Regions from separate parts of the Kitasatospora sp. NPDC001603 genome, predicted to be linked through region 2. Evidence: riboswitches for the same ligand, from Rfam matches in the RefSeq annotation. Region 2 holds a riboswitch; each other region holds the start of a gene.
The links. A riboswitch is a leader RNA that binds a small molecule or an ion and turns the genes downstream of it on or off. The one in region 2 is predicted to bind cyclic di-AMP.

Region 1 (2,258 bases), on a different contig from region 2:
ACCGCAAGCGGGCCGATCCCGGCGACGACCTCATCTCGGGGCTGATCCGGGCCAGCGACCACGGTGAGCACCTGACCGAGAACGAGGCCGCGGCGATGGCCTTCATCCTCCTCTTCGCCGGGTTCGAGACGACCGTGAACCTGATCGGCAACGGCACCTACGCCCTGCTGCGCAACCCCGGGCAGCGGGCGCTGCTCCAGGACTCGATCGCCCGCGGTGAGACCGCGCTGCTGGAGACCGGTATCGAGGAACTCCTGCGCTACGACGGTCCGGTGGAGCTCGCCACCTGGCGGTTCGCGACCAGCCCGCTGACCATCGGCGGCGTGGACATCCCGGTCGGCGATCCGGTGCTGGTGGTGCTCGCGGCGGCGGACCGGGACCCGGCGCGGTTCGCCGACGAGAACACCCTCGACCTGGCCCGGACGGACAACCCGCACCTCGGCTTCGGGCACGGCATCCACTACTGCATCGGTGCTCCGCTGGCCCGGTTGGAGGGGCGCGCGGCGCTCACCACCCTGCTCACCCGGTTGCCCGATCTGCGACTCGCCGCAAGCCCGGAGGAGCTCCGCTGGCGCGGTGGCCTGATCATGCGTGGACTGCGCGATCTCCCGGTGGAATTCACCCCCGAGAAGCCCTCCGCGGCACCGGTGGACGGGCTCTGAGCAAATCCGTCCGGCGGCCCCCGGCGGTGTCTCGATCTCGTCGTGCCGAGACCCCGACACGCTGACGGGGTGTCGCCGACACGCCCTGGCTGCAGGTATGAATCAGCATCAAACCGGACATAGCCCTGTCGTTGGTAGGCGATCGGCCACGCGCCGTAATTTATGTGTGATACCTGCGATATGAGCTTGTTATTGATGTGAGGATCTGTCTACCCTCCCTGGAGTTCGCAGCTGCGGACCTCGTGCGCGGAACGCCGAATCCTGCCCGCCGCGTTACGGGAAACCGACCAGAACCCTTGGGCAGGGGCGGGGGAACCAGGTTTGTTGCCGTCCCCCACGGCTTGGGGTGAAGCCGCCCGCGCGGGCAGAAGGCGTCCGCGTCGTGCGGCCGGGCCACCTCCCGGTCCGAACCCGACAGCTCACCTCGCAGGCGTGCGGAGAGGGACTTCCCCATGCTCTTCGTCGGAACCGGCCGTCACCGTCGTCGCACCCAGACCGAGAAGGCCATCGCCGTTGCCGGCGTGGCCGGCGTCGGACTCGCCCTGCCGCTCCTCACCGCCACCGGCGCCTCGGCCGCCCCGGCCTCGACCTGGGACGCGGTCGCCCAGTGCGAGAGCGGCGGCAACTGGGGCATCAACACCGGCAACGGCTTCTACGGCGGCCTCCAGTTCACCTCCAGCACCTGGAAGGCGTTCGGCGGCACCTCGTACGCGCCGCAGGCCCACCAGGCCAGCCGGGCGCAGCAGATCTCGGTCGCCGAGAAGGTCCTCGCCTCGCAGGGGCCGGGCGCCTGGCCGGTCTGCTCCCAGAAGGCGGGCCTGGCCAAGGGCGGGGCCGCGGCCTCGGTCGACACCTCCTCGGACGCCGAGCCGACGGCCGCCGCCAAGCCGGCCCAGTCGAAGCCCGCGCCGAAGCCGGCGCAGAAGCCCGCGCAGAAGCCGGCCCAGAAGCCGGCCCAGCAGCAGGCTCCGAAGCCCGCCGCCCAGCAGCCCGCCCAGCAGGACGACCGGGCTCCGGGCTTCGCCGGCCAGCCCGGCTGGGACGCCGACGCGAAGGTCTTCTGGTACCAGAGCGACGGCGCCTGGTACTGGACCAGCCACCAGAGCGTCTACCAGCAGTACGCCGGTCAGCAGGCCGCCCAGCAGACGAGCGGGTACGCGGGCCAGGACAGCCGCCCCGCCGCCGCCCACGGCGCCCCGGCCGCGGCCGCTCCCGCCGCCCAGCAGCGCGCCGGGCACGGCTACACCGTCCAGTCCGGTGACACCCTGTCGACGATCGCCGCCGCCCAGGGCGTCGACGGCGGCTGGCAGACGCTGTACGACGGCAACCGCGGCACCGTCGGCACCGACCCCAACCTGATCCTCCCGGGCCAGCAGCTCGACCTCGGCTGACCGCCCGTGTGGTGACTCCCCGTGCGGTGACGCCACGAAGGGGGCCGGTTCGGCCCCCTTCGTCCGCATCCGGCCGCATTTCGTGGGACAACCAGGTGAACTACCGGTGGGTAGCCCGGCCACACGCTGAGACGGGACCGAGGTCGACGTGGTCCCGGGAGCCCGTGCGGTTAGGCTCTGGTCGTAACGACTCCGCAACCATCCG
Region 2 (2,258 bases):
GCTGAACTCGCTCAGCGCCGCCGACCGGGCCGCGCTGAAGGCCGCCCAGCAGCAGGCCGACCGGGCCTCGCGCGGCAGCGAGCGCACCGACCTGAGCAGCCTGCCGCAGGGCAGCGGCTTCGCCGGGCAGGCCGTCGCCAACGCGATGAGCAAGCAGGGTTCGCCGTACGTCTGGAGCGCGGTCGGCCCGAACTCCTTCGACTGCTCCGGTCTGATGGTCTGGTCGTACGCGAAGGCCGGCGTCTCGCTGCCGCGCACCTCGCAGGCGCAGGCCAACTACGGCTCGAAGGTGGCCTCGCTGGCCGACGCCCAGCCGGGCGACCTCATCATCTACCGCCCGGACCGCAGCCACGTCGGGATGTACATCGGCAACGGGATGGTGGTCCACGCGCCGCACACCGGTGACGTGGTGAAGGTGATGAAGGCCGACGCGATGCCGATCAACGCGATCCGCCGGGTCTGACGCACCGACATGCCCACGGGCCGGGATCCGGCCCTGTGATCCGCGCCACCCCCTGAACCGGGGGTGGCGTCGGTGTCTGCGGCCGCATCATGACAAACGATCAGCTCCATGTGGGCGCGTGATCACACCCGGTCATATTCACAAATGAACTTGGATATTCTTCCGGCATTTTTCTGACAAGGATTTGAACGGATCACGGTTCTGTTACTAGGGTCATGCCTCGAACCACCGCACAGTCGATCACCCAGCAGGGGTGGCGGCGGAGGTTTACCGCCGAGTTCGTGAAGCAGCGGGGCAGAGCATCTGCCCGACGGGGAGTCCAGTAGTCGGGGGCGCTGTGGAACGGAGCCGGGGAACCATGTTCCTCCGGGGTGAATCGGCGCCAGGTCGACCGCCGTGCGGTCGGTGAGGCGTCGTGGGGCACGCTTCCGGCCCGAACCCGTCAGCTCACCCGGTAGGCGGACGTAGGAAGAAGGAGTCCGCCTTCGTGGCGTCCCATCGTCGTCCCAAGCCCGCCGGCCGTGCCCGGGTCTCGATTCTGACCGGTGTCGCCGCCGCGGCGGTCGCGCTCTCCGCGCAGTCCGGCGCCCACGCCGACCCGACGCCGACCAAGGATCAGGTCAAGGAGCAGATCGACCAGCTCAACGAGCAGGCCGAGCAGGCCACCGAGAAGCTCAACGGCGCCCAGGCCAAGCAGCAGGAGCTGCAGAAGCAGGTCGGTGAGCTGCAGGACAAGGTGGCCCGTCAGCAGGCCGCGGTGACCGAGGCCCAGGGCGGTCTCGCCGAGATCGCCGGCGAGCAGTACCGCAACGGCGGCATATCGCCGACCGTGCAGCTGATGCTCTCGTCCAGCCCGGACAGCTTCCTCAGCCAGGCCGGTGCCATCAACCAGGCCGGCAGCACGCAGTCCGGTGCGCTGAAGGACCTCCAGGAGCAGCAGCGCAGGCTCGACCAGGACCGCAACGAGGCCCAGGGCAAGCTCGGCGAGCTCGAAGCCACCACCCAGCAGCTGAAGGCCTCCAAGGAGGAGGTCCAGGGCAAGCTGGCCAAGGCCCAGGACCTGTACAACTCGCTGTCCGAGCAGGAGCGCCAGGCGATGCGCGCGGCCGAGGAGAAGGCCGCCGCCGAGGCGAAGGCCAAGGCGGACGCCGCCAAGGCCGAGGCCAAGGCCAAGGCGGACGCCGACCGCGCCTCCCGCGACAACACCCGCGACCAGCTGCCCGCCCCGTCCTCGCCGGCCGCCAAGCCCGCCGCCGCCGCGCCGTCCGCGCCCGCCGCCAACGGCTCGCGCGCCGCCGCCGCGATCGCCGCCGCGGAGAGCAAGCTGGGCGCCCCGTACGTCTACGGCGCGGCCGGTCCGAGCTCCTTCGACTGCTCCGGCCTGACCAGCTGGGCCTACGCCCAGGCGGACGTGTCGCTGCCGCGCACCTCGCAGTCCCAGGCCACCGCCGGTACCAACGTGGGCACCAACATCGCCAACGCCCAGCCCGGCGACCTGATCATCTACCGTGCGGACCGCAGCCACGTCGCGCTCTACGTCGGTGGCGGCCAGGTCATCCATGCGCCGAAGCCCGGCGCGAACGTCCGGTACGAGACCGCCAGCATGCTGCCGATCTCGGCCATCGTGCGCGTCTGATCCGACGTCTGCTCCCGCAGGCCCGGTCTCCCCTCGCGGGAGGCCGGGCCTGCGGCTTTCGTGCCGGACCGTGCTGATGTCCGATTGCGGGTCAAATATTCGGGTTGGGAGGGGTTTGGACTCGCTCGCCCGGACTCGCTAACGTCTGCCACCGGACTC
Region 3 (2,258 bases), on a different contig from region 2:
CCCGGCTCGCGAAGGAAATTCGCGAGCCGGGCCGGCCAGGGCGTGTCCCGCGCCCATGATCCGCTGACGGTGCGGCGATCACCCGGTCGAGCGGTCACCCGACATGACCATCCCGGGAGGTCGTACGCCCCGCACCCAGCGGAAGTCCGACCTCAGGTCAGAGGGAGACGCCGTGCGCCCGCAGGTAGGCGATCGGGTCGATGTCCGAGCCGTACTCCGAGCCGGTGCGGATCTCGAAGTGCAGGTGCGGGCCGGTCACGTTGCCGGTGGCACCCGAGAGGCCGATCTGCTGGCCGGCGGTGACGGTCTGACCGATCTTCACACCGATCGAGGACAGGTGCGCGTACTCGGCGTAGTGGCCGTCAGCGAGCTTGATCTCGACCTCGTTGCCGTAGGCGCCGCCGTTGCCGGCCTTCACCACGGTGCCGGCGCCGACGGCGCGCAGCGGGGTGCCGGTGGAGGCGACGAAGTCGGCACCGGTGTGGTGACCGGAGGCCCACATCGAGCCGGCCACGCCGTAGGCGGTGCCGAGCTTCGGGTTGGCGAGGGGGGCGACGAAGCCCGAGGTGCTGGCCGCGGCGGCCGGCGCCGCGGGAGCGGCCGGAGCGGCCGGCTTGGCGGCGGGGGCCGCCGGCTTCGCGGCCGGAGCGGCGGGCTTGGCGGCCTGGACCGGCTTCGGGGCGGCGTGCTGGGCGGCCGGCTTCTGCGCGTCCTGCGAGACCTGCGGCTTGGCGGCCGGGGCGGCGGGCTTGGCGGCCTCGGCGGCGGCCGGAGCGGCGGCGGCCTTGGCACCCAGCGCGAGCTGCTGACCCGGGAAGATGAGGTTCGGGTTGGCACCGACGACCGAGCGGTTGTGGTCGTAGAGGGCCTTCCAGCCACCCTCGACCTGCTTGGCGTCGGCGATCTTCGACAGGGTGTCCCCGCCGACGACCTTGTAGCTCTCCTCGGCCGGCGCGGCGGCCGGCTTGGCGGCCTCGGCGGCCGGCTGCGCGGCAGCGGCCGGCGCGGCGTCGACGCTGGTGGCGCCGGTCCAGGTGGAGGTCTGCGCGGGCTTGGCGGCCGGGGCGGTGTGGGCCTGGGCGCTGATGGTGGTCACCAGCGGGAGGGCGAAAGCGGCGCCGGTCACGGCGGTGGCGATGCCGATGCGGGCGGCGCGGGGCAGGGTGATACGACGAGCCTGTGCGGGCATGGCGAACTGTCCTCTCCGACGCCTGCGAGGTGAGCTGTCGGGTTCGGGCTGGAGTTGCCCGGCCGCATAGCGCGGCTTCACCCCAAGCCGGACCGTGAATTCCGGTCCGGCGACTTACCTTTGGGTCCCCCGCTCCTGCCGTACAGAGTTCGGTTCGTACCACCGGGCAGCGGCAGGACTAGGCGTTCCACCCGGTGGCCACCCGGTCCAATGCCGGGCGGTCGCTGAACTAAAACTCATCCGCCCGGGCGAAGCAATGTCGATCTCTTGAATCGACAACCACTACCGGGAAGGCCGTGACACTCCGAATGATCGGCTGCACAGTATGTGCACAATCGATTCACCGCGTGCCACTGATCCACGACGCTCCGCCGATTTCGGTGTCCGTACGCATGCGATCACCTACGGAAAGCCATCCGCCGACACACCCCCGGTGACCCTTGTCACGTCGCCTCCCGGGGCGCACGATCAGGCGGTGGCCACCTCCGAGGCCGGCACCCTGCGCCTGGGCACCGCGCAGGGCCGCTGGGTACTACTGGCGACGGTGCTCGGCTCCAGCATGGCGATGCTCGACGGCACCGTCGTCAACGTCGCACTGCCCCGGATCGGCACCGATCTCGGCGCTCCGCTCGCCGCCCTGCAGTGGACGCTCAACGCCTATCTGCTCACCCTGGCCGGCCTGATCCTGCTCGGCGGCGCGCTCGGTGACCGCTACGGCCGGCGCCGCGTCTTCCTGATCGGCGTGCTCTGGTTCGCCGCCGCCTCGGCGGCCTGCGCCGCGGCCCCCACCATCGAGGTGCTGGTCGCCGCCCGCGCGGTGCAGGGCGTCGGCGGGGCGCTGCTCACCCCCGGCTCGCTGGCGATGCTCCAGGCGGTGTTCCACCCTGACGACCGCTCGGCAGCGGTCGGCCTCTGGTCCGGCCTCGGCGGGGTGTCCGCCGCGATCGGCCCGTTCCTCGGCGGCTGGCTGGTGGACGGCCCCGGCTGGCGGTGGATCTTCCTGTTGAACGTCCCGCTCGCCGCCCTGGTGGTCGCGGTGGCCTCCCGGCACGTCCCGGAGAGCCGGGAC

Region 1: another riboswitch for cyclic di-AMP. It lies ahead of ABT263_RS34270 (transglycosylase family protein); the one in region 2 lies ahead of ABT263_RS03475 (C40 family peptidase).
Region 3: another riboswitch for cyclic di-AMP. It lies ahead of ABT263_RS20125 (M23 family metallopeptidase); the one in region 2 lies ahead of ABT263_RS03475 (C40 family peptidase).

The regions. Positions count from the first base shown of each region.
Region 1 covers NZ_JBEPAA010000092.1:8,212-10,469, reverse strand. Annotated here, with positions in the region: gene ABT263_RS34275 (cytochrome P450 family protein) at 1-662, shown strand, start outside; cyclic di-AMP (ydaO/yuaA leader) riboswitch at 937-1,109, shown strand; gene ABT263_RS34270 (transglycosylase family protein) at 1,115-2,053, shown strand.
Region 2 covers NZ_JBEPAA010000003.1:127,411-129,668, forward strand. Annotated here, with positions in the region: gene ABT263_RS03470 (C40 family peptidase) at 1-463, shown strand, start outside; cyclic di-AMP (ydaO/yuaA leader) riboswitch at 787-940, shown strand; gene ABT263_RS03475 (C40 family peptidase) at 951-2,099, shown strand.
Region 3 covers NZ_JBEPAA010000030.1:61,389-63,646, forward strand. Annotated here, with positions in the region: gene ABT263_RS20125 (M23 family metallopeptidase) at 158-1,189, opposite strand; cyclic di-AMP (ydaO/yuaA leader) riboswitch at 1,194-1,354, opposite strand; gene ABT263_RS20130 (MFS transporter) at 1,665-2,258, shown strand, end outside.